Regions from separate parts of the Pseudomonas sp. S2_E01 genome, predicted to be linked through region 2. Evidence: predicted binding sites of a transcription regulator. Region 2 holds the regulator's gene; each other region holds the start of a gene.
What was found. Region 2 encodes FliA, which starts transcription of late flagellar genes. Its sites were predicted from a motif close to CTAAAGTTTNNNNNNNNNNNGCCGNTAA; they were not measured.
Positions count from the first base shown of each region.

Region 1: AB4O36_RS01750 (chemotaxis protein CheW) is a predicted target of FliA. The motif match lies at 2,424-2,451, and genes of this name have one in related genera.
Region 3: AB4O36_RS00725 (methyl-accepting chemotaxis protein) is a predicted target of FliA. The motif match lies at 6,523-6,550, and genes of this name have one in related genera.

Region 1 covers NZ_CP162762.1:355,475-364,976, forward strand. The annotation lists gene AB4O36_RS01735 (YkgJ family cysteine cluster protein) at 1-332, opposite strand, end outside; gene AB4O36_RS01740 (hypothetical protein) at 416-742, opposite strand; gene AB4O36_RS01745 (GNAT family N-acetyltransferase) at 972-1,430, opposite strand; gene AB4O36_RS01750 (chemotaxis protein CheW) at 1,456-2,358, opposite strand; gene norR (nitric oxide reductase transcriptional regulator NorR) at 2,586-4,136, opposite strand; gene hmpA (NO-inducible flavohemoprotein) at 4,294-5,475, shown strand; gene AB4O36_RS01765 (helix-turn-helix transcriptional regulator) at 5,600-6,226, opposite strand; gene AB4O36_RS01770 (NAD(P)/FAD-dependent oxidoreductase) at 6,318-7,445, opposite strand; gene AB4O36_RS01775 (ornithine cyclodeaminase family protein) at 7,596-8,549, opposite strand; gene rhlB (ATP-dependent RNA helicase RhlB) at 8,673-9,502, opposite strand, start outside.
Region 2 covers NZ_CP162762.1:4,020,104-4,029,605, forward strand. The annotation lists gene AB4O36_RS18650 (chemotaxis protein CheA) at 1-1,251, opposite strand, end outside; gene AB4O36_RS18655 (protein phosphatase CheZ) at 1,289-2,077, opposite strand; gene AB4O36_RS18660 (chemotaxis response regulator CheY) at 2,100-2,471, opposite strand; gene fliA (RNA polymerase sigma factor FliA) at 2,639-3,379, opposite strand; gene fleN (flagellar synthesis regulator FleN) at 3,376-4,206, opposite strand; gene flhF (flagellar biosynthesis protein FlhF) at 4,317-5,648, opposite strand; gene flhA (flagellar biosynthesis protein FlhA) at 5,660-7,789, opposite strand; gene flhB (flagellar biosynthesis protein FlhB) at 8,011-9,150, opposite strand; gene fliR (flagellar biosynthetic protein FliR) at 9,154-9,502, opposite strand, start outside.
Region 3 covers NZ_CP162762.1:141,230-150,731, forward strand. The annotation lists gene AB4O36_RS00680 (PP0621 family protein) at 1-68, opposite strand, end outside; gene AB4O36_RS00685 (outer membrane protein assembly factor BamD) at 196-1,218, opposite strand; gene rluD (23S rRNA pseudouridine(1911/1915/1917) synthase RluD) at 1,370-2,332, shown strand; gene pgeF (peptidoglycan editing factor PgeF) at 2,329-3,054, shown strand; gene clpB (ATP-dependent chaperone ClpB) at 3,185-5,749, shown strand; tRNA gene AB4O36_RS00705 (tRNA-Asn) at 6,048-6,123, shown strand; tRNA gene AB4O36_RS00710 (tRNA-Pro) at 6,133-6,209, shown strand; tRNA gene AB4O36_RS00715 (tRNA-Lys) at 6,215-6,290, shown strand; tRNA gene AB4O36_RS00720 (tRNA-Pro) at 6,386-6,462, shown strand; gene AB4O36_RS00725 (methyl-accepting chemotaxis protein) at 6,620-8,245, shown strand; gene AB4O36_RS00730 (HvfA family oxazolone/thioamide-modified RiPP metallophore) at 8,305-8,703, opposite strand; gene AB4O36_RS00735 (NAD(P)/FAD-dependent oxidoreductase) at 8,913-9,502, opposite strand, start outside.

The sequences.
Region 1 (9,502 bases), 2.7 Mb from region 2:
TCCATCGGATAGATACGGCACACCAACGGACGGCGTTCGTAGATGCGGCAGAGGTTATCGTCGTCAAGATTCCGGCAACGGCCGGCATTGTAAGCGGCGAAGGTGATTGCCACGTGGGCCTGCGCCGAGCCGCTGCTGACTAACACCGAACGCCGCTGAGCATGTTCGCGTTGCTGCGTCGGCAGGCCAAGGCCATTGGCCAGGAAAGCCTCCACCAGCACGATTACCTGACCGCCATCGTCCGCCCACATGCGGGCTTCGGACAGGGTGAGAGGCACGTGATGGTCAGTGCAGCATTTGCCGCAGCCTACGCAGGAAAACGTCGTGTTCATCGAAAGATCAGTCGCTATCATCGGCTTGAAGCAGCGACAGAATGCCGCCGCAAAAAACTGTGCTGAAGCAAGTTATGCGCCATTCACTTTGACTTGGCGGGCGCGCGGATGGAGTCCCATTCGGTGACGTAGGCGGTTTTGTCTTTCTTGCTGTACAGGCACAACTCGGTACCCTGCTGGTTCTTCATGTGTTTTTGCGGGTAGCGACCTTGCAGCAGTACGGCGGTGTAACCGACTCGGTCGTCAAACTGGGCGATATTGCCCACCGGCGCCACATTTTTCAGGCCGCTGGCCTTGGTGCAACTGGCGAGCACTGTTTTGTCATAAGCGGCCCAGGCTTCATCGCTGGAGGCGTGGGCCTGGCTGGCCAGGGCGGTGAGGCAAAGGAGGGTCAGGGTGGTGGCTTTCATGGGCAGGCATCCTTTTGGGAATTTGGACTGAGTATGCCTGATGTTGTGGAGTCGACCCCATCGCGGGCAAGCCCGCTCCTACAACGATTTTGCGTTAACTCTGGACCAGTAGGAGCGAGCTTGCTCGCGATAGCAACCGGCCAGACACTGCCGTGGTGACGGGCACACCGCATCGCGGGCAAGCCCGCTCCTACAGTTGATCTTCGATGCCTCTTGCAGGAGCGGGCTATCAGTCCGGCACCCATTCCCGCCGAACCACGACCATCCCGACACCTTGATACAACCGCTGCGCCCGCCGGTTGTCTTCCAGCACCTTCAAATCCACAAAGCCTTCGCGACGTTGCGCGAATGCCTGGAAGGCATGCAACAGCAGGGCACGGCCCAATCCCCGGCCCTGGGCATCGGGGTGCACCACCAGATTCTTGATGTAGGCACTGGTCCAGCACTGGCAGACGCCAACGATCGCATCGGCCTCAAGGGCAACGAAGCACAGATCGCGATCGTATTCGGCATCGGTCTCGAACCGCTGCTGCCAGATCTCCAGTGCCGGCACGCGGCCGCCGCCGTGCTGGTAGCCCAGTTGCATCAGTCGATGCACGGCGGGCGCGAGTTCGGGGCGGTAGACCTGGACTTCAATGCCAGAGGGCCAGTTGCTCGCCGGCACAACCTCGGCAAGGTTGCGCCGCATCAGCAAGCAAAAGGCCTCGGTCACATCAATGGCCTTGTTCGGCGATCGTCCTGGCCGCTTCGATCAGGCATTTGGTCAGGTCTGGCGAGGAGAACTTGGTCAGCACCGCATTGGCGCCCGCCAGCCGTGCTTTTTCGCTGTTCATCGCGCTGTCCAGCGAGGTGTGCAACAGCACGTAAAGGTGGGCAAAATCCGGGGTCTCGCGCAGGGTGCGGGTGAGGGCGTAACCATCCATTTCCGACATTTCAATGTCAGAGACGATCAGGTTGATCTGCTGCGCCGTGCCTTGCAAGTCCAGCAGGCAGTCGATGGCCTCCTTGGCGCTGCGCGCGGTGTGGCATTGCAGGCCGAGGTTGCGCAGGGTGTGCACCGATTGCTGCAGCGCCACCTGGCTGTCGTCGACCACCAGAATGCGCGCATTGCCCAACAGTTCGGCGTCTTCCATGCTCAGCTCGGTCGGCGCTACTTCGATCTGTGCGGGGGCGATGCCATGGATGACCTTTTCGATGTCCAGGACTTGCACCAGCGTGCCGTCGACCGAGGTTACGCCGGTGATGTACGAACGCACACCGCCGGAACCGAAGGGCGGGGGACGGATGTCGGTGGTCAGGCAGTGGACGATCTTGCTCACGGCCTGGACGTGCAGGCCCTGTTTGGAGCGGCTGATGTCGGTGACGATCAGGCAGCCGCCGTTCGGGTCTTCCAGCGGCCGCTCGCCAATTGCCCGACTGAGGTCGATCACCGACAGCGACGCGCCGCGCAGGGTGGCAATGCCCTGAACATGTGGGTGCGACTCCGGCAATTTGGTCAGCGGTGGGCAGGGAATGATCTCACTGACCTTGAGCAGGTTGATCGCCATCAACTTGCCGCTGCGCAAGGTGAACAGCAGAAGCGAAAGTGAGTCTGCGCGAGCTTTGATGGAGGACATAAAAACCTTCTGTGGAAAAAGGTGATGGGCGATTTCAAGGTTCGCCGACAGCTATCAATGCCGGGTTATCGACTTGAAGGGGGCAGGCTTTAGGAAATTGGCTGAATGGCCTGGCCCAATCGTCGGAACGCCGCCCGGAGCAAGCTCGCTCCTACAGGGGATTTGTGAGCAACACAGAACCCTGTAGGAGCGAGCTTGCTCCGGGCGGCGCTCCGACGATAGCGGTTTCACTTGATCCCCAACCGCTTCGCCATCCGGCCCAGGTTTGCCCGGTCCAGCCCCAACTCTCGCGCCGCGCTCGCCCAGTTGTTGTGGTGGCGCTCCAGGCAGGCGTTGATCAACTGGCGCTGATAGCGTTCAGTCGCCTCGCGCAAATCACCGGTCACCACCGCGGCCGGAATGACGGCGGCCGGCTCGTCCGCCACTTCGACGCTGGCGCTGGGCAAGTCCAGATTCTCCACCCCCAGGCTGAGGATCTTCGGTCGCTCCCGGCAGTTGCCCAGGGCCTTGAGCGCACTGCGACCAATCAAGTGCTCGAGTTCCCGCACGTTGCCTGGCCAATCATAGGCCAGCAATGCGGCCTGTGCTTCGCTGGTCAGGCGCAGGCTGTTGAGGCCCATGCGCGAACGGTTCTGTTCTAGGAAGAAACCGCTGAGCAGCAACACGTCGCGACCGCGATCGCGCAGCGCCGGCACCAGCAGCGGGTAGACGCTCAGGCGATGGTAGAAGTCGGCGCGATAGCGGCCGCTGCGCACTTCTTCGGCAAGGTCACGGTTGGTGGCGGCGATGAGGCGTACATCGACCTGATGCTCCTTGTCGGAGCCCAGGCGCTGCAACTGGCCGCTTTGCAGCACACGCAGCAATTTGGCCTGGACGGTCAGCGACAGCTCACCGACTTCGTCGAGAAAAAGCGTACCTCCGTTGGCCAGTTCGAACTTTCCGCGTCGGTCGCTGGTGGCGCCGGTGAAAGCGCCGCGCACGTGGCCGAACAGTTCGCTTTCCACCAGGGTGTCCGGCAGCGCCGCGCAGTTTAGGCTGATGATCGGCTTGTCGGCGCGGGGCGAGGCGGCGTGAATCGCCTGGGCCACCAGTTCCTTGCCGACCCCGGTCTCGCCGGTGATCAACACGGTCAGGTCGCTACCGCCGACCAGATTGATTTCTTCCACCAGCCGTTTGTGCGCCTTGCTTTGGCCGATCAGTTCGCGATTCTGCTGACCGCTGGCCTGGCGGTACAACTCGGCGCGCTGATGCTCGTCTTCGGCGCGATTAGCCAGGCGCTCGATACGTTCGGCGGCGTTGACCGTGGCAGCAGCCAGGCTGGCGAAGGCCTCCAGGGCGTCCAGTTCGACCGGTTCGCGACTTTGCGGGTCCAGGGCATCGAGGGTCAGCAGCCCCCATGGACGTTCATCGATAAACAGCGGGCAGCCCATGCAGTCGTGGACCTCCAGATGGTCGTCCAGGCCGTCGACCAACCCGTCGTAGGGGTCGGGCAACTCACTGTTCGCGGCGAAGCGGGTCGGCCCGTGGCTGCTGAGCAGCGCTTCGAAGCGTGGGTGTTCGCTGACCTTGAAGCGTCGCCCCAGGGTGTCGGTGCTCAAACCATCGACCGCCAGCGGCACCAGCCATTCGCCATCCAGGCGCAGCAACGCGGCAGCATCGCACGGAAGCAGCGCGCGCATGGCTTCGAGCAGGCGCCGATAACGCTCGCCCTCGGGCAGTTCGCGGGACAGATCGGCGACCAGCGGAAGCAAGGTGGTGAGCAGAGATTTTGCAGTCATAGTGACTCCATGTAGTCCGGATGACTATAAGCCAGGCGCTGTCGATATGACTATAAAGTTATCAACGTATTGATTTATAAGGAATAATTAACTGGCACGGAAACTGATAAAGCTAGGGCAAACACATTAGAAACCCAAGTGGCGCAGGAGTCACCTTATGCTTAGCGTTCAAGACCGTGCAATCGTCAAATCCACCGTGCCGTTGCTGGAAAGTGGCGGCGAGGCGTTGATCACTCATTTCTACCGCATGATGCTTTCCGAGTATCCCGAGGTGCGCCCTCTGTTCAACCAGGCTCACCAGGCCAGCGGCGACCAACCCCGCGCCCTGGCGAACGGCGTGCTGATGTACGCCCGTCACATTGATCAGCTCGATCAACTGGGTGATCTGGTGGCCAAGATCATCAACAAGCACGTGGCCCTGCAAATCCTGCCGGAACACTACCCGATCGTTGGCACTTGCCTGCTGCGTGCGATTTCCGAAGTGCTGGGTGAGGAGATTGCCACCGCGCAGGTCATGAGCGCCTGGGCGGCGGCTTATGGCCAGTTGGCCGACATCCTGATCGGCGCCGAAACCAGCATCTACGACCAGAAAGAACAGGCAAGGGGCGGCTGGCGCGGCGCGCGTGAGTTCATCGTCGCGGCCAAGGTCGAGGAAAGCTCGGAGATCATCTCGTTCTACTTCGAGCCGGCAGACAAGGGGCCGATCCTCGCTTCCGAACCTGGCCAGTACATCGGCATGCAACTGTTCCTCGATGGCGAAGAAATCCGTCGTAACTACTCGCTGTCGTCCCTGAGCAACGACAAGCATTACCGCATCAGCGTCAAGCGCGAGGCCGGTGGTCGCGCGTCCAATCACCTGCACGATGAGCTGCATGTGGGCGACAGCATTCAACTGTTTCCGCCATCGGGCGAATTTACCCTCACCGACAGCGACAAACCGCTGGTACTGATCAGTGGCGGCGTCGGGATTACCCCGACCCTGGCCATGCTTGAAGCGGCCCTGCAAACCGAGCGGCCGGTGCACTTCATCCACTGCGCGCGCAATGGCACGGTTCACGCCTTCCGCGACTGGATCGATGACCTGGCCGAGCGTCATCCGCAGTTGCAGCGCTTCTACTGCTACGCCGAAGATGACGGCGTCAGCCCGGCAGCGCACAAGGTGGGTTTGTTGAGCCAGGAGCAACTGGCTGAGTGGATGCCGGAGCATCGTGATGTGGATGCCTACTTCCTTGGGCCCAAAAGCTTCATGGCGGTGGTCAAGCGTCACCTGAAGGCATTGGGCGTGCCGGAGGAACAGAGCCGCTACGAGTTCTTTGGCCCGGCTTCGGCGTTGGAATAACCCTTACGGGTTAGACAAAGATCCACGGTGGGAGCGGGCTTGCCCGCGATGAGGATTTAACATTCAGCACATCTGTTGGGTGTTAATCCGCTATCGCGGGCAAGCCCGCTCCCACATTTTTTAATCAGCCCTTGAGTTCCTTGAGGTGCTTGTACACCGTCGCCCGCCCCATGTTCAGGACGTTGGCGACGTAGTTGGAGGCGCTTTTGCCCTTGAAGGCGCCTTCGGCATGCAGCGCCAGCACCAATTCGCGTTTGTGGTCGCGTGTCAGCAGGTTCAGGCTGAGCTGGCGTTCGCGCAGCCAGCCGTGCAGGAAGGTGTTGATTCGCTCCTGCCAGTCATCACGGAACAGGGAGTCCGGTTGCGGAATCAGCTTGCTTGGCGACAGGAACAGGTCCAGCGCCGCCTTGGCGTTTTCAAACAACGAAATATTCAGGTTGATGCACAGCACGGCCAGCGGATGACCGTTGCTGTCGCGCAGAACGCTGCTCAAGCTGCGGATCTTCTGACCGTCCCAGTTCAATTTTTCGTACGGCCCGATGTTTCGCTCGCTGATGTCATCGCCGAGCATGTCTTCCAGCGCCGCATCGTCGCCGACTTCACGCTTGGACAGGTTGTTGGCGATGTAATCGATCTTTTGCGTGCGCAGGTCGTGCAGCACCACCTCGGCATGGGGAAAGAACAACGTGGCGATGGCATCGGCAATCGCGCGAAAGTTATCCAGGGCCGGGTCTTTAACAGGTGCATTCATACGAGGGAGCTCCAGGCAGCGGTCAGCGCCCTGCAACACAGGACGCTGGAAGTTTGCCGCAATCAGGTCGGCACGTCACGGCGAACGCCGATCAGCCCAGGCGAGCGGGCGAGAGCATCCCGGCCTCCAGGCCGAACCGCGTGAGCGTCTGCGGTAACGCCTCGCCGCGCACCAGGGCCGCGCTGGCCTGGCCCATGGCGGGTGAAGTCTGGATGCCGTAACCACCTTGCGCTGCGACCCAGAACAGCCCTGGCACCTCGGGGTCAAAACCCGAGACCAGATCGCCGTCGGCGACGAAGCTGCGCAGGCCGGCCCAGGTGCGGGTCGGGCGGCGAATGGTCAGGGTGGTGGCTTCTTCGATCTGGTAGATGCCCATGGCGATGTCCAGCTCTTCGGGCTGCACGTCGTGCGGCTCCACCGGGTCGGCGTTGGCTGGGGAGCCGAGGAACATCCCGGCATCGGGCTTCATGTAGAACGATTCGTCGAGGCTGACCAGCATCGGCCAATGGTGGCTGTCCACGCCTTCGGGGCCGGCAAAGATGAAGGCCGCGCGGCGCTTGGGTTGGAGGCCCAGGGGGTGGGCGCCCGCCAGTTTACCGATCCTGTCGGCCCAGGCACCGGCGGCATTGATGATGATGGGCGCGCTGAAGGTCTGGTTGCCGGTGTGTACCTGCCACATGCCTTCGGCATCGCGGGCCAGGGCCAGGACTTCCATGTCGGTATGCACTTGGCCCTGGTTGCGCCGAATACCGCGCAGATAGCCCTGATGCAGGGCATCGGTGTCGATGTCGCTGGCGGTTGGGTCGTAGATTGCGCCGTGGACTTTCTCCCGGCGCAGGATGGGCAGGCGGGCGCAGGCTTCTTCGGCGCTGAGCAACTGCATCTCAGGCACGGTGGCCCTGGCGCTCAGGTACTGATTGTTCAGCTCGGCCGGATCGCCGGTGAAGTCCACGGTCATCTCGCCGCGCGGGGTCAATAGCGGGTGCTCGCAGAAGCCGGCAGGTGGGGCGTCGAAGAAATCACGACTGGCCAGGGTCAACGCCCGCACCTGCGGGGTGCCATAGGCTGCGGTGAACAACGCGGCGGAACGTCCGGTGGAGTGATAGGCCGGATGGGATTCGCGTTCGAGCACAATCACGCGTCCGTGCTGCGACAGCCAGAAACCGGTGGAAGCACCGGCAATCCCGCCGCCGATGATGATGAAGTCTGCGTGGCTCATGTGGGTCTCCTGAATGGGCCGCAATGCCATGAATGTCTGTGAACCGAACCTCTGTAGGAGCGAGCTTGCTCGCGATGGCGGTGTGTCAGATACCCCCATTGGTGGCTGAAACACCGCCATCGCGAGCAAACCCGCTCCCACAGTTGGGGATCAGTGTTGTTGCTGGAGTTGGTACAGGGCATTGGCCAGCGCAATGTCTTCCAGGCCCAACCCGATCGAGCGGAAAAACACAGGGCGCTGGTAATCGGGGCGCGGGACCTTGCCGCTGAGCAAGTCCGGCAGATCACCCACGATCCGCGCCGAATCCCAGCCATGTCGTTCGCCCGCAATCAACATCTCCCCGGCTGAACCCGGCGTGGTCAGGCGATAGTCACAGAACACCTGCATGTCATTCAGGCTTTGCGGCGGTACTTCATGGGCGCGCGGTGCGTTGGTGCTGATGGAGGTGATCAGCGCCGGCTTGCTCAAGGTTGACGGGTCGATGACAGGACCCGCTGATGAGGTGCACAACAGGATCACGTCGGCGTCGTCGATGGCCGCTTCGCGGCTGTCGGCCAGGGTCAGGCGTGGGTCAAGACCCTTTATAAGCGCCAGCTCCTCTCTGGTGCAGTCGTTCAAGCCCGGCGAATAGATGCGGATTTCCCTCCAGTCGCGCAGGCGTTTGACATAGTGCACGTGAGCCTGGGCCACCTTGCCGCTGCCGATGATCGCCAGGCGTTGCGCATTCGACGCGGCAAGCGCATCGACGGCCACGGCCGTGGTCGCGGCGGTGCGTGCTGTGGTCAGTTCGCCAGCATCGCACAGCAACAGCGGTTGGCCGGTCCGCATCGACATCAGCAACGTCCAGGCCGTTACCAGTGCGCCCTGCTCACGCACGATGTAGGGCGAGGTTTTCACCCCATAGACGCCATCCTCGGCCAGCACGCCTAAATAGTTGATGAAGTCGCCGGCACCCTTTGGAAACTCCACCAGTTGCTGCGCTGGTTGCACAGCCTGCCCGGCAGCCAGGTCACGGAACAGTTTGCGCAGGATCTGTGGCACATCGATTTGCGCCAACAGTTCGCGAGCCTGAGGTTGGTTGATCACGTAGGGGGTGCTGGACATGGGCGGCTCCGGGTGCGAATAAACTAATTTGTCTATTATGGACTTTTAAATATCTCTCGCAATGTCCGGGCGAAAAAAAAGCGCAGTCCGTCTCCGGCTGCGCCTTCTCTTGCACATCATCCGTTAAGGACGTTTGCGCTCGACCGCACGTAACAGATGGGTCGGCGGTGTTTCACAGCTGATCTTTTTACCCAGCAGCGCTTCGATGGACGGTAGCTGGTACGAATCGTCTTCGCCGGCAAAGCTGATCGACACGCCGTCAGCGCCGGCGCGACCCGTACGGCCGATGCGGTGCACGTAATCGTCCGGGACTTCCGGCAGGGTGAAGTTGATCACGTGGCTGATGCCATCGATGTGAATGCCGCGACCGGCAACATCGGTTGCGACCAATACGCGAATCTTGCCTTCGCGAAAGCCTTCCAGGGTTTTGATGCGCTTGTGCTGCGGCACATCGCCGGACAGTTGCGCCGCGTTGATGCCATCGCGTACCAGGCGTTCTTCAATGCGACGGACTTCGTCCTTGCGGTTGGCAAACACGATGACCCGTTCCCAACCGTTGTCGTTGACCAGGTTGTAAAGCAGTTTGTATTTATCGGCACCCGCCACCGCATAGATGTGCTGTTCGACGTTTTCATTGGCCACGTTGGTGACTTCGATTTCGACGATCGCCGGGTCGGTGGTCCATTGCTTGGCCAGGTTCATCACGTCATCGGTGAAGGTCGCCGAGAACAGCAGGGTCTGGCGTTCGGATTTCGGAGGCGTCTGGCGAATGATCTGGCGCACTTGCGGAATGAAACCCATGTCGAGCATGCGGTCGGCTTCGTCCAGCACCATGACTTCGACCATGTCCAGGTGCACATCGCCGCGCTGGTTGAAGTCCAGCAGGCGGCCCGGGGTGGCCACGAGGATGTCGCAGTGGCGGGCTTCGAGGTGCTTGAGTTGCTTGTCGAAAT
Region 2 (9,502 bases):
GGCAGTGACCACGTCGAGGTTCGACACGGCCTTGGACATGGCTTCATCGGCGCTGTTGGCGCCCAGGCGCACCAGGCGGTTACGCACCAGCACCAGTTCGCCGACCATGTTCATGATTTCGTCGAGGCGCGCGGTGTCGACCCGCACGGTGGTCTCGGCTTCGCTCGCCGGTTTTTCCGCCGGCGGCGCCGCTGCCGCGCGAGCAGGTGCCGGTGCGGCAGCTGGTTTGGCTGCGGCAGCAGGCTTCGGTGTTTCGGCCTTGGGCTCGGACGCCTTGGCAGCCGCCGGAGCCTTGGCCACAGGTGTTGCCACCGAAGCAGCAGACGCACCGCCGTTCACATCGGTGAACTTGCCTTTGCCGTGCAAATCATCGAGCAACGATTCAAATTCGTGATCGGTGATCAGATCGCTGCCGGCAGCGGCAGCGTTTGGCGCAGCCGACGCAGGGACCGATGCGATGGCCGACTCCAATGCGTCGACCGCAAAGTTACCTTTGCCATGCAACTGATCGAGCAGTGCCTCGAACTCGTCGTCGGTGATGTCGGAGCTGTCGCCCGGCTCTTTCGCGCTCGCGCTGGCCGCAGGTGCGGCTGGCGCGGCACCGACCGCATCGGCGGCGAACTGGCCCTTGCCGTGCAACTGGTCGAGCAGCGACTCGAACTCGGCGTCGGTGATCTCATCACTGACCACCTCGGACGTTTCGACCGCAGCGGCCACCGGCGCCTCGGCTTCGGCCTTGACGGCGTTCAGCGAGTCCAGCAACTGTTCGAATTCGTTGTCGGTGATGTCGCCTGATTCGGCTTGCGCCGCTGCTTGTGGCTCTTCAGCCACGGCTACAACCGGCGCGGCCTCATCAGCCGATTGCGGCTCGGCCAGACGAGCCAGCGCGGCGAGCAATTCAGGCGTAGCAGCCGTAATCGGGCTACGGTCGCGAACTTCGCTGAACATGCTGTTCACCGAGTCCAGTGCTTCGAGAACCACGTCCATCAATTCCGAGTCGACGCGACGTTCACCCTTGCGCAGGATGTCAAACACGTTCTCGGCGATGTGACAGCACTCCACCAGCTCATTGAGCTGGAGGAAGCCGGCGCCCCCTTTTACAGTGTGAAAACCGCGAAAAATTGCATTGAGCAAGTCCGCATCATCAGGTCGACTTTCCAGCTCGACCAGCTGCTCGGACAGTTGCTCTAGAATCTCGCCGGCCTCAACCAGGAAATCCTGAAGGATCTCTTCATCGGCGCCGAAGCTCATTAATGGTGTGCTCCTAACAGAACAGGTCTAATAAAACCTAAAATCCAAGGCTGGATAGCAAATCGTCCACATCGTCCTGACCGGACACAACGTCTTCTCTTTTATCGGCATGAATCTGCGGACCTTCACCCTGAGAGAGATGTTTTTGTGGATCTTTTTCTGCAAGCATCGCTTCCCGGTCATGTTCGATGCCCGCAAAGCGGTCCACCTGACTGGCCATGAGCACAAGTTTGAGCAGATTGGTTTCAACGTCCGTGACCAATTGCGTCACACGCTTGATCACCTGACCGGTGAGATCCTGGTAATCCTGCGCGAGCAGAATGTCGTTGAGGTTGCTCGATACCGCCCGGTTGTCCTTGCTGCTGCGAGCCAGGAAACCGTCGACACGCCGCGCCAGTTCGCGAAACTCTTCGGCCCCGACTTCGCGGCGCATGAAACGCCCCCAGTCCGTGCTCAACGCCTGGGCTTCATCGCCAAGGCTGTTGACCAGAGGCGTTGAGCTTTCGACCAGATCCATGGTGCGGTTCGCAGCGGCCTCGGTCAGCTTGACAACATACCCCAGGCGCTCGGTGGCATCCGTGATCTGGGACACTTCCTCGGCTTGCGGCATGTGCGGATCAATCTGGAAATTGACGATCGCGCTATGCAATTCGCGGGTGAGCTTGCCCACTTCCTGATACAGGCCGCGGTCACGGGTCTGATTGAGCTCATGGATCAGTTGTACCGCGTCACCGAACTTGCCTTTTTCAAGGCTTTCGACCAATTCGACCGCGTGTTTTTTCAGGGTCGACTCGAACTCGCCCTGTGAAGATTCTTTGTGGTCCATAGCTCCCCCGTGGCGCGGTGACTCAACCGATGCGTTCGAAAATCTTCTCGATTTTTTCTTTCAACGCCTGGGCCGTGAAGGGTTTGACGACATAACCGTTTACACCGGCCTGGGCGGCTTCGATGATCTGCTCGCGCTTGGCTTCTGCAGTGACCATCAATACCGGCAGGTGCTTGAGTTTTTCGTCGGCGCGCACGTGGCGCAGCAGATCGATACCGGTCATGCCAGGCATGTTCCAGTCGGTTACCAGAAAGTCGATGCTTCCGCTGTTGAGAACCGGAATGGCGGTGATGCCATCGTCAGCCTCAACCGTGTTGGTGAACCCAAGGTCACGCAACAGGTTCTTGATGATCCGCCGCATCGTTGAAAAGTCATCAACGATGAGGATTTTCATGTTCTTGTCCAATTCGACCTCCAAGCAGTCTTAAACGCGCCCAGCACCTGGACGCGCCATTTCAATCAATTCGGCAGAGCACTCAATGACTGTCTGGAGCACAACAGATCGAGACCGGCGCGGTTCAACCCCGCACCAGCCACGTTCGCAGTGTCCCCACACTGCCTTCAGCGCGCTCGCCACTCCCCCAAACGCCCCCGCAAACGGGCCGCGCACTGGCTGTGTAACTGGCTGACCCGAGATTCGCTGACCCCCAGGACCTCACCGATTTCCTTGAGATTCAACTCTTCGTCGTAGTACAGCGCCAACACCAGTCGCTCGCGCTCCGGCAAATTGGCAATCGCGTCCGCCAGCGCCGCCTGGAAGCGTTCGTCTTCCAGATCGCGTGACGGCTCGAGATGAGCACTCGCGCCATCCTCATGCAGCCCTTCGTGTTCGCCGTCCTGCAAAAGATCGTCGAAACTGAATAACCGGCTGCCCAGGGTGTCGTTCAAAATCCCGTAATAATCATCGAGACTCAATTGGAGTTCGGCCGCAACTTCGTGATCTTTAGCGTCACGGCCGGTTTTAGCTTCAATCGAGCGAATTGCGTCGCTGACCATGCGGGTATTGCGGTGAACCGAGCGTGGCGCCCAATCCCCTTTGCGCACTTCATCAAGCATGGCGCCACGGATTCGAATGCCCGCGTACGTCTCGAAACTGGCGCCTTTGCTGGCGTCGTATTTGGTGGACACTTCCAGCAGGCCGATCATCCCGGCCTGGATCAGGTCTTCGACCTGAACACTGGCCGGCAGGCGCGCCAACAAGTGATACGCAATGCGTTTGACCAGTGGCGCGTAACGCTCGATCAGCTCGTACTGCGCGTCACGCGCCGATTTCTTGTAGAGGTTGTAACCGCTGGCGGTCATAGCACGGGTCCTGCCGTTTGTTGCACGAGGCGCTCGACGAAAAACTCCAGGTGCCCGCGCGGGTTGGCGGGCAGTGGCCAGGTATCGACCTTCTGTGCAATGGCCTTGAAAGCCAGCGAGCACTTGGAACGCGGGAAAGCTTCATAAACAGCGCGCTGCTTCTGGACGGCCTTGCGTACGCTTTCGTCGTAGGGCACCGCGCCGACGTATTGTAGGGCGACGTCAAGGAAACGATCCGTGACCTTTGTCAACTTGGCGAACAGGTTGCGCCCTTCCTGAGGGCTCTGGGCCATGTTGGCCAGGACGCGGAAACGGTTCATGCCGTAATCACGGTTGAGCAGCTTGATCAGAGCGTACGCGTCGGTGATGGACGTTGGCTCGTCGCAGACCACCAGGAGGACTTCCTGGGCGGCGCGGACAAAACTGACTACCGAGTCACCAATACCCGCAGCGGTATCGATCACCAGCACATCGAGGTTGTCGCCGATATCGCTGAACGCCTGAATCAGGCCGGCATGCTGGGCCGGACTCAGGTGCACCATGCTCTGTGTGCCGGAGGCGGCGGGAACGATGCGGATGCCGCCGGGGCCTTGCAACAATACGTCACGCAGCTCGCAGCGGCCCTCGATCACGTCGGCCAGGGTGCGTTTGGGTGTCAGGCCCAGCAGAACGTCGACGTTCGCCAGCCCCAGATCGGCGTCCAGCAGCATGACCCGCCGGCCTAGCTCCGCTAGAGCCAGGGACAAGTTCACTGACACGTTAGTCTTGCCGACGCCACCCTTGCCGCCGGTCACCGCGATCACCTGTACGGGATGCATGCTGCCCATGTTATTTCTTTACCTTGTCTTGCATAGACGGAGGCCACATGACTGGCTGCGCGTTCGCAACTGGAACAATGCCTGGCAGACCATCGATGTAGGTACAAAAACTGTTCACCTCAGCCAACCTGCTTGGTCGGACTGTGGTAGATGTCAGCGAACATGTCAGCCATGGCTTCTTCGCTGGGTTCTTCCTGCATTTGCACGCTGACGGCGCGACTGACCAACTGATGACGGCGCGGCAAATGCAAGTCATCCGGAATACGTGGTCCATCGGTGAGGTAAGCCACCGGCAATTCATGACTGATTGCCAGGCTCAACACCTCGCCCAAACTAGCCGTTTCATCCAGTTTAGTCAGGATGCAGCCTGCCAGCCCGCAGCGCTTGTAACTATGATAAGCGGCCGTTAGAACCTGCTTCTGGCTGGTGGTTGCGAGCACCAGGTAATTTTTTGCCCGGATGCCACGACCGGCCAGGCTTTCAAGCTGCATGCGCAGCGCTGGATCGCTGGCCTGGAGGCCGGCGGTATCGATCAACACCACGCGCTTGCGCAGCAACGGATCCAGTGCCTGAACCAGGGACTGGCCCGGATCGACGTGGGTGACCGAGACGTTGAGAATGCGCCCCAGGGTCTTGAGTTGCTCCTGGGCACCGATGCGGTAGCTGTCCATGCTCACCAGGGCAATGCTCTGCGCGCCGTACTTGAGCACGTAGCGGGCCGCCAGTTTGGCCAGGGTGGTGGTCTTGCCCATGCCGGCCGGGCCGACCATGGCAATCACGCCCCCTTCTTCCAGTGGCTCGACTTCCGGCATGCTGATCATCCGCGCCAGGTGCGCCAGCAACATGCGCCAGGCCTGCCGAGGCTCCTCAACGCCAGAGATCATTTCCAGCAGGTCGCGCGACAACGGGCCGGACAAACCAATACGCTGCAGACGACGCCACAGGTTGGCCTGGGCCGGCGCATTACCCTGCAGTTGGCTCCACGCCAGCGAGCCCAGTTGTACTTCCATCAGTTCGCGCAGGCTGTTGAGCTCGAAACGCATCGAATCGAGCATCCGTGGATCGACGCCGGCCGGTGCAGCGGGCGCAGGCGCAGGTGCGGCACGGCGTGGCTCGCTGTACGTCGGCTCGATCAGCGGCTCGGCAGCGGTCAACGGCAAGCCGGCGAACAACTGGCGATTGGTCGACTTGTCGCTCTCGCCTTCGCTGCGCAGGCTCAGTTCGGCCTGAGCGGTGACGATCCGCGATTGAGTCTTGCGCAGCTCATCCTCGAGTTCCATGTTGGGAACACGCGGGGCCAGTGCCGACAGTTTGTAATCCAGGGCCGCCGTCAGCTCGACACCGCCGGCGATCCGGCGATTACCGATGATGGCGGCCTCAGCGCCCAGCTCATCACGAACCAGCTTCATGGCCTGACGCATATCGGCGGCGAAAAAACGCTTAACTTGCATAAACCACTACCTCAGCCGTTGGGCCCTACTGTCGCAACGATGGTCACTTGCTTGTTGTCCGGGATTTCCTGGTAAGCCAACACGTGTATGCCAGGAACTGCCAGCCGGCCAAATCGCGACAGCATCGCGCGGACCGGGCCAGCCACCAGCAGAATCACTGGCTGACCTTGCATTTCCTGACGCTGGGCTGCTTCGATCAACGAACGTTGCAGCTTCTCGGCCATGCTTGGTTCCAGCAGAACGCCCTCTTCCGAGCCTTGTCCTGCCTTTTGCAGACTATTGAGCAAAATCTGTTCCAACCTTGGCTCCAGCGTGATAACTGGCAGCTCGGACTCAGTCCCCACGATGCTTTGCACGATTGCGCGGGATACACCAACCCGCACGGCAGCGACCAACGCGGCGGTATCTTGACTCTTGGCGGCATTGTTCGCGATGGCTTCGGCAATGCTACGGATGTCACGCACCGGCACATGTTCGGCCAGCAACGCCTGCAACACCTTGAGCAACTGCGACAACGACACCACGCCCGGCACCAGCTCTTCTGCCAGCTTAGGCGAGCTTTTGGCCAGTAATTGCATGAGTTGCTGCACTTCCTCGTGGCCAATCAGCTCACTGGAGTGCTTGTACAGAATCTGGTTCAAGTGGGTCGCCACTACGGTACTGGCATCGACCACGGTGTAACCAAGGGATTGCGCCTGCGCACGCTGACTGATTTCGATCCAGACAGCCTCCAGCCCGAAAGCCGGATCTTTGGCGTTGATGCCATTGAGCGAGCCGTAGACCTGCCCCGGGTTGATCGCCAGTTCGCGATCTGGATAAATCTCCGCTTCGGCCAGGATGACGCCCATCAGGGTCAGGCGGTAGGCGCTTGGCGCCAGGTCGAGGTTGTCCCGGATGTGCACCGTCGGCATGAGGAAGCCGAGGTCCTGGGAGAGCTTCTTGCGCACACCCTTGATTCGCGCGAGCAACTGGCCGCCCTGGTTGCGGTCCACCAGTGGAATCAGGCGGTAACCGACCTCCAGGCCAATCATGTCAATCGGCGTAACGTCATCCCAGCCAAGCTCCTTGGTTTCCATGGCTCGGGCTGGCGATGGCAGCAGTTCCTGCTGACGCTTGACCTCTTGCAGCGCATGGACCTTGGCGACATTTTGCTTCTTCCAGAACAGATACGCACCACCGGCAGCCAGGGCGGCCATGGTCAGGAAGGAGAAGTGAGGCATGCCAGGCACCAGGCCCATCACCGCCATCAAGCCCGCCGCCACCGCGAGCGCTTTGGGCGACGCGAACATCTGGCGATTGATCTGCTTGCCCATGTCTTCCGAACCGGAAGCGCGGGTCACCATGATCGCAGCAGCTGTAGATAACAACAGTGATGGCAATTGCGCCACCAAACCGTCACCGATGGTCAGCAAGGCATAAACACGGCCGGCGTCGCCAAAGGTCATGCCGTGCTGGAAGATACCAACCGCCATGCCACCGATCAGGTTAATGAACAGGATCAGCAGGCCGGCGATGGCGTCACCGCGTACGAACTTGCTGGCACCGTCCATGGAACCGTAGAACTCGGCTTCCTGAGCCACTTCAGAACGACGGGCCTTCGCCTGAGCCTGATCGATCAGGCCGGCGTTCAGATCGGCGTCGATCGCCATTTGCTTACCGGGCATCGCATCGAGGGTAAAACGTGCACTCACCTCGGAAATCCGCCCGGCGCCCTTGGTCACCACGACGAAGTTGATGATCATCAAAATGGCGAACACCACGATACCAACCACGTAGTTGCCGCCGATCACCACCTCGCCGAACGCCTGGATCACCTTGCCCGCGGCGGCGTGACCGTCCTGGCCGTGGAGCATGACCACCCGGGTGGAAGCCACGTTCAGCGCCAGTCGCAACAGCGTCGCCACCAGCAGAATGGTCGGAAACACCGCAAAATCCAGCGGCCGCAAGGCGTAGACACACACCAGCAGGACCACAATCGACAAGGCAATGTTGAAGGTGAAAAACACGTCCAGCAGGAACGGCGGCACCGGCAACATCATCATCGCCAACATGACCAGCAACAACAACGGCACGCCCAGATTGCCTCGACTGAGGTCGGCCATGTTCGTGCGGGCACTGTTGAGTAACTGAGAGCGATCCACCGGTTTTCCCCGTTCCTTTAAAGCAAACTTTTGACGCCTGAAGCAGGCGCACGGGGGCTACTGCAAAAAGCTGTCCAACTTTTGCAGAGGGTGGGAATAGAGCTGTTTTGCAGGAGCGGCTTCCTCGCGGATCAGACACCGTGGTGTGCCAGGCTGCCAGCGTAATCGTTGACGACCATCGCGAGCGAGCTCGCTCCTACAAGGCCGGGAGCATTGAAGGATTACGAATCGCGCCGCAAATCCGGCGGAATCGGCAAATCATCCTTCAGAGGCTCAGGCCGCTTGCCCTTGCCCGCCTTGTACTGGCGGATCTGGTAGACATAGGCCAACACCTGGGCGACAGCGAGGTACAGGCCGCCAGGGATTTCCTGCTCCAGCTCGGTGGAGTAGTAGATCGAACGCGCCAGCGCCGGCGATTCGAGCAGCATCACTTCGTTGGCCACGGCAATTTCGCGAATCTTCAGCGCCAGGAAGTCGCTGCCCTTGGCGAGCAGCACTGGCGCTCCGCCTTTGTCCGCGTCGTACTTGAGCGCGACGGCGTAGTGGGTCGGGTTAGTGATGACCACGTCGGCTTCGGGAATCGCCGCCATCATGCGTCGCTGGGACACTTCGCGCTGAAGCTGGCGAATGCGCTGCTTGACCTCAGGCTTCCCTTCCGAGTCCTTGTGCTCGTCGCGCACTTCCTGCTTGGTCATCAGCAGCTTCTTGTGGCTTTCCCAGAGCTGTACTGGCACGTCCACCGCAGCGATGATGATCAGCCCGCAAGACATCCACAACGTGCTCCAGCCCACTACCTGCAGGCAATGGATAATAGCCATGTCCAGAGGTTCATGGGCGATGCGCATCAGGTCATCGATGTCCGATGACAATACGGTCAGCGCCACGATTAACACGATCAGAAACTTCGCGAATGCTTTGAGCAGCTCCACTACCGCCTTGATCGAGAACATCCGCTTGAGGCCCGCCAACGGGTTCATGCGACTGAATTTCGGCGCCAGCGAGCCGGCCGCGAACAACCACCCACCCAGGGAAATAGGACCGATCAACGCTGCCAGCACCAGGGTAATCATGATCGGCTGGATGGCCAGCAACGCACTCAATCCCGAACTCATGAGATAAGTGCTCATGGACTTCTGGTCGAGAATGACCTCTCGCGGCAAGGTGAAGTTGTGCCGCATCAGCGCCATCAGGTCTTGAGCCAAAGCACCGCCAAAAATCAACAACGCAACAGACCCGGCAATCATGATCGCCAGCGTATTGAGCTCCTTGGAGCGGGCAATTTCCCCCTTCTCACGGGCGTCCCTTTTCTTTTTCTCCGTGGGGTCTTCTGTTTTGTCCTGACCGCTTTCGCTCTCTGCCATGACTCAGCGCGCCTGTGCCAGTTCGCGTAAAAACTGCAGGGCCTCGGAGGCGAGCGGTTGATACTGATTGAGAATGTCCGCAAGCCCCACCCAGACGATGAACAATCCAAGCACAAGGGTCAGCGGGAAGCCGATGGAGAAGATGTTCAACTGCGGCGCCGCCCGGGTCATGATGCCAAACGCGATATTGACCACCAGCAGCGCGGTAATTGCCGGCAATACCAGCATCAATGCGGCACCGAGCACCCAACCCAGCTTGCCGGCCAACTCCCAGAAATGATTGACCATCAACCCACCGCCGACCGGCAGCGTAGTGAAGCTTTCGGTCAGCACTTCGAAGACCACCAGATGG
Region 3 (9,502 bases), 2.5 Mb from region 2:
CCCTTGAACTTGCGCCAGAACCATACCGCAGCGGCAATCAGGGCGATCCAGAACAATAAACGAAGCATGATGAGCTGCTTTATGACGAGAGATTCAGCAGTTTAGCCAAGGACATGGGCAGCGCACAGCCACAGCGCTCGACAGACAATAAAAAAGGAGCCGGCGAGGGCTCCTTTTCGGTATTGCGCGCAGGTCTTAGTCGAACACGCCGAAGGTCATGTAGCTGAACCACGAGCGGTCTTCGTTGTTGCCAGCCGCGTCATGCTCTTCTTCTTCGATCACGTCGCCATTTTCATCTTTAGGCTTGAGCTCGTTCGGAATCGCATCCTTGGCGTCCTGGAACTGCTTCTGCACGTCCTGGTTGGCGCGGGTTTCTCCCGGCGGCAGCGGTGGACGGGACTCGATCAGGCCCAGAGTCGCCTTGCTCAGCCACGAACGGTTGTCGGCTTCGTCCATGGACGGTACGAACTGACCGTCCACCAGGCTTGGATGGTTCGGGTAGTTGAGCTTCAGTGTTTCCAGGCTGGTGGCAGCCAGTTCATCCAGGTGAAGGCGCTGGTAGGCTTCGGTCATCACCGCCAGGCCGTCGCCGACCGATGGGGTTTCCTGGAAGTTCTCCACCACGTAACGGCCACGGTTGGCGGCAGCGACGTAGGCCTGACGGGTCAGGTAGTAGTCGGCCACGTGAATCTCGTAGGCGGCCAGCAGGTTGCGCAGGTAGATCATGCGCTGCTTGGCATCAGGCGAGTAACGGCTGTTCGGGAAACGGCTGGTCAGCTGGGCGAACTCGTTATAGGAGTCGCGGGCAGCGCCCGGGTCGCGCTTGGTCATGTCCAGCGGCAGGAACCGCGACAGAAGACCGACGTCCTGGTCGAACGAGGTCAGGCCTTTGAGGTAGTAGGCGTAGTCGACGTTGGGATGCTGCGGGTGCAGTCGAATGAAGCGTTCGGCGGCTGATTTTGCAGCCTCTGGCTCAGTGTTCTTGTAGTTGGCATAGATCAGCTCGAGTTGAGCCTGATCGGCATAACGACCGAACGGATAACGCGACTCCAGCGCCTTCAGCTTGGCTGTTGCAGCGGTGTAGCTGTTGTTGTCCAGGTCATGCTGAGCCTGCTGGTACAGCTCGACTTCACTGAGGTTTTCGTCTACGACTTCCTTCGATGAGCAAGCAGCGGTCAATGCGAGGATGGCGATCAGCAGCAGGTGTTTCACTTGCATGGCGGCTTGCGTCCCTATGACGGCCGCTGTCTTGGGCGAGGCCGTCCTGTTATGATGAGCGCCCCGATGAATAGCCTCGGGGCAAAAGACGCCGTATTTAACCACAAGCGCGCAGCCGAAACCAAAGGCTGTGCCGACGCCCAGTCCGAGCATGTCCGATAAAATTGAACTTCGCGCAGAGGTGCCGTCCGAATTGGGCGGCCAACGCCTCGATCAAGTCGCCGCACAACTCTTCGCCGAGCACTCGCGCTCGCGCCTTTCCGCCTGGATCAAAGAAGGCCGCCTGACTGTGGATGGGGCGGTAATCCGCCCGCGAGACATCGTCCACGGTGGCGCCGTCCTTGAGTTGACCGCCGAGCAGGAAGCCCAGGGCGAATGGGTCGCTCAGGACATCGAGCTGGACATCGTCTATGAAGATGACGACATCCTGGTGATCAACAAGCCCGCAGGCCTGGTCGTGCACCCGGCCGCTGGCCATGCTGATGGCACCTTGCTCAACGCCTTGCTGCACCATGTGCCGGACATCATCAACGTCCCGCGCGCCGGTATCGTGCATCGCCTGGACAAGGACACCACCGGATTGATGGTGGTGGCCAAGACCATTCAGGCGCAGACAAAGCTCGTTGCACAACTGCAGAGTCGCAGCGTCAGCCGTATCTACGAATGCATCGTGATCGGCGTGGTGACCGCTGGCGGCAAGATCAACGCGCCCATCGGTCGTCATGGCCAGCAGCGCCAACGCATGGCCGTGATGGAAGGTGGCAAGCAAGCCGTCAGCCACTACCGGGTGCTCGAGCGGTTCCGCTCCCACACCCACGTGAGGGTCAAGCTGGAAACGGGTCGGACCCACCAGATTCGCGTACACATGGCGCACATTAACTTCCCGTTGGTCGGCGACCCGGCCTACGGTGGTCGTTTCCGCATTCCTCCGGCCGCGAACCCGACCATGGTCGAGTCATTGAAGACTTTCCCCCGCCAGGCGCTGCATGCACGGTTCCTGGAGCTGGAGCATCCGACTACCGGCGAGCGCATGAGCTGGGAGTCGCCTCTGCCGGAAGACTTCGTGTGGCTGCTGACCCTGCTCAAGCAGGATCGCGAGGCGTTTGTCGGATGAGTGACTGGCTGATTCCCGACTGGCCAGCGCCTGCCGGGGTAAAAGCCTGTGTGACCACCCGCACGGGCGGCGTCAGCCTGGCGCCGTTCGACAGTCTTAACCTTGGCGATCATGTCGAGGACAGGCCTGAAGCCGTGGCCGAGAACCGTCGACGCCTCACCGATCACTTTTCCATCGCGCCGGCCTGGTTAAAGCAGGTCCACGGCATCGCCGTGGCCCACGCCGATCCCAGCCTGGTCGCCACCGCTGACGCCAGTTGGTCGGCAACCCCTGGCATAGCCTGTGCGGCGATGACGGCCGATTGCCTGCCAGCGTTGTTCTGCGATCGCGCCGGTACTCGGGTTGCGGCGGCCCATGCCGGCTGGCGCGGGTTGGCGGCTGGCGTGCTGGAAGCGACACTCGACGCCCTGGCCGTTGCCCCCGAAAACGTGTTGGTCTGGCTCGGCCCCGCCATCGGCCCGCAAGCCTTCGAAGTCGGCCCGGAAGTACGGCAAACCTTTGTCGATCAAATGCCGCATGCCACCAAGGCCTTTATCCCCAGTCGCAACGAAGGCAAGTTCATGGCTGACATCTACGAGCTGGCGCGCCTGCGCCTGGCGACCCGTGGCGTCAGCGCTGTATACGGCGGCGGTTTCTGCACCGTGACCGATCCTCGCTTCTTTTCCTACCGCCGCAACCCGCGCACCGGTCGGTTCGCCTCCCTGGTCTGGCTCGAACGCTAGACTAGGCTGATCTGCATCAACATCAGGACGCTTGAAACTCCCAGAATCGACCGCATCTATAACGGTATCTGGCAGGCTTCTTCATTCAGGATGTTTTATTGGTCCGGCCTGCTCCATAGGAAGGTGAACCATGCGAATAGATCGTTTAACCAGTAAATTGCAGTTAGCCCTGTCCGATGCCCAATCGCTGGCCGTCGGCCATGATCATCCCGGCATCGAGCCCGCACATTTGATGCAGGCCATGCTGGAACAGCAGGGTGGTTCGATCAAACCCCTGCTGATGCAGGTCGGTTTCGACGTCAACAGCCTGCGTAAAGAGCTGACCAAAGAGCTCGACCAACTGCCGAAAATCCAGAACCCGACCGGCGACGTGAACATGTCGCAGGATCTGGCGCGCCTGCTCAACCAGGCTGATCGCCTGGCGCAGCAGAAAGGCGACCAGTTCATCTCCAGCGAGCTGGTGCTGCTGGCAGCGATGGACGAAAACAGCAAGCTGGGCAAATTGCTGCTTGGCCAGGGTGTGAGCAAGAAAGCCCTGGAAAATGCCATCAACAACCTGCGTGGCGGTGAAGCAGTCAATGATGCCAACCACGAAGAATCGCGCCAGGCGCTGGATAAATACACCGTCGACCTGACCAAGCGCGCGGAAGACGGCAAGCTCGACCCGGTCATTGGTCGTGATGACGAGATTCGCCGTACCATCCAGGTGCTGCAACGCCGCACCAAGAACAATCCGGTGCTGATCGGTGAGCCTGGCGTGGGTAAAACCGCCATTGCCGAAGGCCTGGCCCAGCGCATCATCAACGGTGAAGTGCCGGACGGCCTCAAAGGCAAGCGCCTGTTGTCCCTGGACATGGGGGCATTGATCGCCGGTGCCAAGTACCGTGGCGAGTTCGAGGAGCGCCTCAAATCCCTGCTTAATGAGCTGTCCAAGCAGGAAGGGCAGATCATCTTGTTCATCGACGAACTGCACACCATGGTGGGTGCGGGCAAAGGCGAGGGCTCGATGGATGCCGGCAACATGCTCAAGCCGGCACTGGCACGCGGCGAGCTGCATTGCGTCGGTGCGACCACGCTCAACGAGTACCGCCAATATATAGAGAAAGATGCGGCCCTCGAGCGGCGCTTCCAGAAAGTCCTGGTGGACGAACCGAGCGAAGAAGACACCATCGCCATCCTGCGTGGCCTCAAAGAGCGCTACGAAGTTCACCATAAAGTGGCGATTACCGACGGCGCGATCATTGCCGCGGCCAAGCTCAGCCATCGCTACATCACCGATCGTCAGTTGCCCGACAAGGCCATCGACCTGATCGACGAAGCGGCGAGCCGTATCCGCATGGAAATCGACTCCAAGCCGGAAGTGCTGGACCGTCTGGAACGCCGGCTGATCCAGTTGAAGGTGGAGTCCCAGGCACTGAAGAAAGAAAGCGACGAAGCGGCGATCAAGCGCCTGGAAAAGCTCCAGGAAGAAATCGTTCGTCACGAGCGCGAGTATTCGGACCTGGAGGAAATCTGGAACTCGGAGAAAGCCGAAGTCCAAGGCTCCGCGCAGATCCAGCAGAAAATCGAGCAGTCCCGCCAGGAACTGGAAGCGGCCCGGCGCAAAGGTGACCTGAACCGCATGGCCGAGCTGCAATACGGGGTCATCCCGGACCTGGAGCGCAGCCTGCAAATGGTCGACCAGCATGGTCACAGTGAGAACCAGTTGCTGCGCAGCAAGGTCACCGAGGAAGAGATCGCTGAAGTCGTGTCGAAGTGGACCGGCATTCCGGTGTCGAAAATGCTCGAAGGTGAGCGCGACAAGCTGATGAAAATGGAAAGTCTGTTGCACCAGCGCGTCATCGGCCAGGAAGAGGCGGTGGTCGCGGTGTCCAATGCGGTGCGGCGCTCACGCGCGGGGCTGTCCGACCCCAATCGCCCAAGCGGCTCGTTCATGTTCCTCGGCCCGACCGGTGTCGGTAAAACCGAGCTGTGCAAGGCGCTGGCCGAATTCCTCTTCGATACCGAAGAGGCGATGGTGCGGATCGACATGTCCGAGTTCATGGAGAAGCACTCCGTTGCTCGACTGATCGGTGCGCCACCGGGCTACGTGGGCTATGAAGAGGGCGGTTACCTGACCGAAGCGGTACGTCGCAAGCCTTATTCGGTGATTCTGCTGGATGAGGTCGAGAAGGCCCACCCGGATGTGTTCAACATCCTGTTGCAGGTGCTGGAAGATGGCCGTCTGACCGACAGCCATGGCCGCACCGTGGACTTCAAGAACACCGTGATCGTCATGACCTCCAACCTGGGCTCGGCACAGATCCAGGAGCTGGTGGGTGATCGTGAAGCGCAGCGCGCGGCAGTGATGGATGCGATTTCCGTCCACTTCCGTCCTGAATTCATCAACCGGGTCGATGAAGTGGTGATCTTTGAGCCGTTGGCGCGGGATCAGATCGCGGGCATCACCGAGATCCAGCTGGGTCGTCTGCGCAGTCGCCTGGCAGAGCGGGAGTTGAAGTTGGAACTGAGCCCAGAGGCCATGGACAAGCTGATTGCGGTGGGTTACGACCCGGTCTACGGTGCACGGCCGCTCAAACGAGCGATCCAGCGCTGGATCGAAAACCCGCTGGCGCAGTTGATCCTGTCGGGGCGTTTCATGCCTGGCGACGTCGCCAAAGGGGTGGTGGAGAACGACGAGATTGTCTTCGCCTGATTCCCGCTGGTAGCAAAAATGAAAAGGCCCTGCATTGCGGGGCCTTTTTTTCGTCAGGTTGTTGAACTCAAAGGAAAAGGCTTGTAAAGTGCGCCCCGCAGTAGGTCACCTCGAAGGGTTTCAGCTCACTGGGCAGAAATCTGAATTAAGTTGCAAATCATTAACTTGAAAGCAATTTAGGGGGTTGACAGAGGCGCTTAGGATTGTAGAATAGCGCGCCTCAGACACACGAACGCAGCGATGCGAACGGGTCGAAGAGGTGAAACAAGCTGTAAAGTTGTAACTTGAAATATGCAGTTCCGTGATAGCTCAGTCGGTAGAGCAAATGACTGTTAATCATTGGGTCCCAGGTTCGAGTCCTGGTCACGGAGCCAATTTCAAACCGGGGTATAGCGCAGTCCGGTAGCGCGCCTGCTTTGGGAGCAGGATGTCAGGAGTTCGAATCCCCTTACCCCGACCATATTTGGGTCGTTAGCTCAGTTGGTAGAGCAGTTGGCTTTTAACCAATTGGTCGTAGGTTCGAATCCCACACGACCCACCATTTTTGAAACCAGGTAACACTGGAATCGAATCTTAAGATCAGAGGCCAAAAGCGCTGATCGAAGAAGGCGCCTTTTGAAGGTGCCTTTTTTTTACCGGGGTATAGCGCAGTCCGGTAGCGCGCCTGCTTTGGGAGCAGGATGTCAGGAGTTCGAATCCCCTTACCCCGACCATATTAAAAATCCTCGTATCGAAAGATACGGGGATTTTTTTTGCCTGCGACAAAGTGATCACTTAAGTCGTCATACAAGTTGCCGATAAACAGGCAATGGGGGACTGCCGAACAACACCCCCAACTCCTGGTCATTACAAGAAAAAAGGTCGCTCGTCATGTTGCTTCGTCAGTTGAATATCGCTCCTCGGGCGGCTCTGGGGTTCGCTTTGATCGCCGTGCTGGTGGCGTTACTCGGTATCTTCGCCCTGGGGCAGATGTCCAGCATCCGCGAAAGCGAGGTGGCAGTGGAAAAGCAATGGTTGCCGAGCATTCGCGGCGGTGACGAAATTCGCGAATTGATGCTGCGTATCCGCACCATTTCCCTGCGCATGGCGCTGGACCAGGACCCCAAGAACATCCCGGTCTACCGCGGCCAGATGGACACACGCGACAAAGAGCTGGGCGAGAAAATTGCGGCCTATGACCATTTGGTCGACACTCCTGAAGGCCGGGCCTTGTATGACCAGTTCAAAACCACGTTCGCGGCCTATCGCACCGGCATTGCCCAGTCTTTCACCTTGGCCGAGCAGGGGCGCCGTGACGAGTTGACCAAATTGCTGCTGGTCGACATGAAGACCGTGGTCGATGGTTCCGGCAAGCAACTCAATGACCTGGCGGAACTGTTTGCCAAGCAGGTCGTCGTGGAAAGCGAGAAGTCTGCAGCGCACTACGAAACGTCGCGAACCATTGTCAGCTTGTTCATTGCCCTCGCGGCGCTGGCGACCGTGGCGCTGGCCATGTTGTTGACCCGCAGCATCGTGCGTCCATTGAGCGAAGCCCTGGGCGCCGCTGAAAGCGTCGCCCAGGGTGACCTGACCCAGCCGATTGCAACGCATGGCAACGATGAAGTCAGTCGCTTGCTCAAGGCCCTGGCAACCATGCAGCAAAACCTGCGCGAAACCCTGCAAGCCATCAGCGGTTCGGCCACGCAACTGGCCGCGGCGGCGGATGAACTGAACGCCGTCACCCTCGACAGCACACAGGGTCTGCAAGCGCAGAACAACGAGATCGAGCAGGCGGCCACGGCGGTCAATGAAATGACCACGGCGGTGGAAGAGGTGGCGCGCAATGCAGTGTCGACCTCTGATGCGACCCGTCAGTCGAGTGAATCGGCGCATTTGGGGCAGGAACGGGTCAGCGAAACGGCAAACGCCATCAGTGCCCTGGCCAGTGAAGTGCAACACACCGGCGAATTGGTGCAATCGCTGGCTAACCAGTCCCAAGACATTGGCAAGGTACTGGAAGTCATTCGGGCCATCGCCGAGCAAACCAATCTGCTGGCGCTCAACGCGGCCATTGAAGCGGCGCGAGCTGGGGAGAGCGGGCGTGGATTTGCTGTGGTCGCCGATGAAGTACGTGCCCTGGCGCATCGTACCCAGCAATCGACCCTGGAAATCGAACAAATGGTCCAGGGCATGCGCAGCGGTTCGAGCCTGGCGCTGGAATCGATGAACGCCAGTGCCTCGCGCGCCGCCAGCACCCTGGAACTGGCAGAACGGGCGGGTGACGCGTTGGTCGCTATCACATCGTCGGTGCACGAGATCCACGAGCGTAACCTGGTGATCGCCAGCGCCGCCGAAGAGCAGGCACAAGTGGCACGGGAAGTGGACCGTAACCTGGTGAACATCCGCGACCTGTCGGTGCGTTCTGCCACAGGCGCCGATCAGACCAGCACCTCCAGCCACGAGCTGTCAAAATTGGCCAACACCTTGCAGGGCATGGTCCAGCGCTTCCGGGTGTAAATCGTAAACAAAAAAGCCGCGCTTTCTGGGGAGAAAGCGCGGCTTTTTCGTTTTCAGGCTCAGGCGCCGTCGCGGTCTTTCAAATGTTCGAACAGGCCTTTTGGCATTTTCTTGCCGTTGGCTTCGAAGTTGGCTTTGACGTTGTCGTACGCCTCTTGCTCATCGATGAAACCGTCGTGGTTGGTGTCGATTTTGTCGAAGTTGGAGTTTGGTGCGACTTTCTGGAATTCAGCGCGCGAAACCTTGCCGTCGCCGTCGGTGTCGGTTTTTGCCATCGAAGCATCGCCGCACTTGCCTTCGCCACATTTGCCTTCAGGGGTTTTCACCACCTGGTCGGCCGACGCCAGAAGATAACCCTGGCTCAAGGGCTGCGAAGCGAACGTGGTGCCTGACAACATCATGCCGCCAGCCAAGACAGCGCCGAGCAGACCGATAGTGTTTTTAGTGGTACGGGTCATTTAAATTCTCCTACACCTGAGCGGGCGGGGTGCCTTGCTCGGATGTGGTCATTTAAAAGGCGGGGTGTATCGCTACTGTGTCGCGCAAGGGGGGAGTTTGTAAGCGAAGGGGCGAAAGGGTGGGGGCAGATACACTGAGAAACACTGTGCCTGGTACTGAAAAAACTGTGGGAGCGAGCCTGCTCGCTCCCACAGGGATAGGGTGTAAATCAGTGCAGCTTCAGGCGCGGCTCCGTCCCGCGGCCGATCTTGCTGCCCAGCATCAACATCGCTGTTCGGAACGCGCCATACAGCGCCATTTGATGCATGCGGTACAGCGACACGTAGAACATCCGCGCCAACCAGCCCTCGAGCATCACACTGCCGGTGAGGTTGCCCATCAAGTTACCCACAGCGGAGAAACGCGACAGCGAAATCAGCGAGCCGTAGTCGGTGTACTTATACACAGGCAGCGATTTACCTTCGATGCGCAGCTTCAGGGATTTGGCTAACAACGACGCTTGCTGATGCGCCGCCTGGGCACGCGGCGGGACATTGCGGTCGGTACCCGGCTGAGGGCAGGCCGCGCAGTCGCCGAAGGCGAAGATGTTTTCGTCACGGGTGGTCTGCAGGGTCGGGAGCACCTGCAGTTGATTGATGCGATTGGTTTCCAGGCCATCAATGTCCTTGAGGAAACCCGGCGCACGAATGCCGGCGGCCCAGACCTTCAGCCCGGCGTTGATCACATTGCCGTCGGCGGTGATCAGGCTGTCGGCGGTCACCTCACTGACGGCGGCATTGGTCATGACGTTGACGCCGA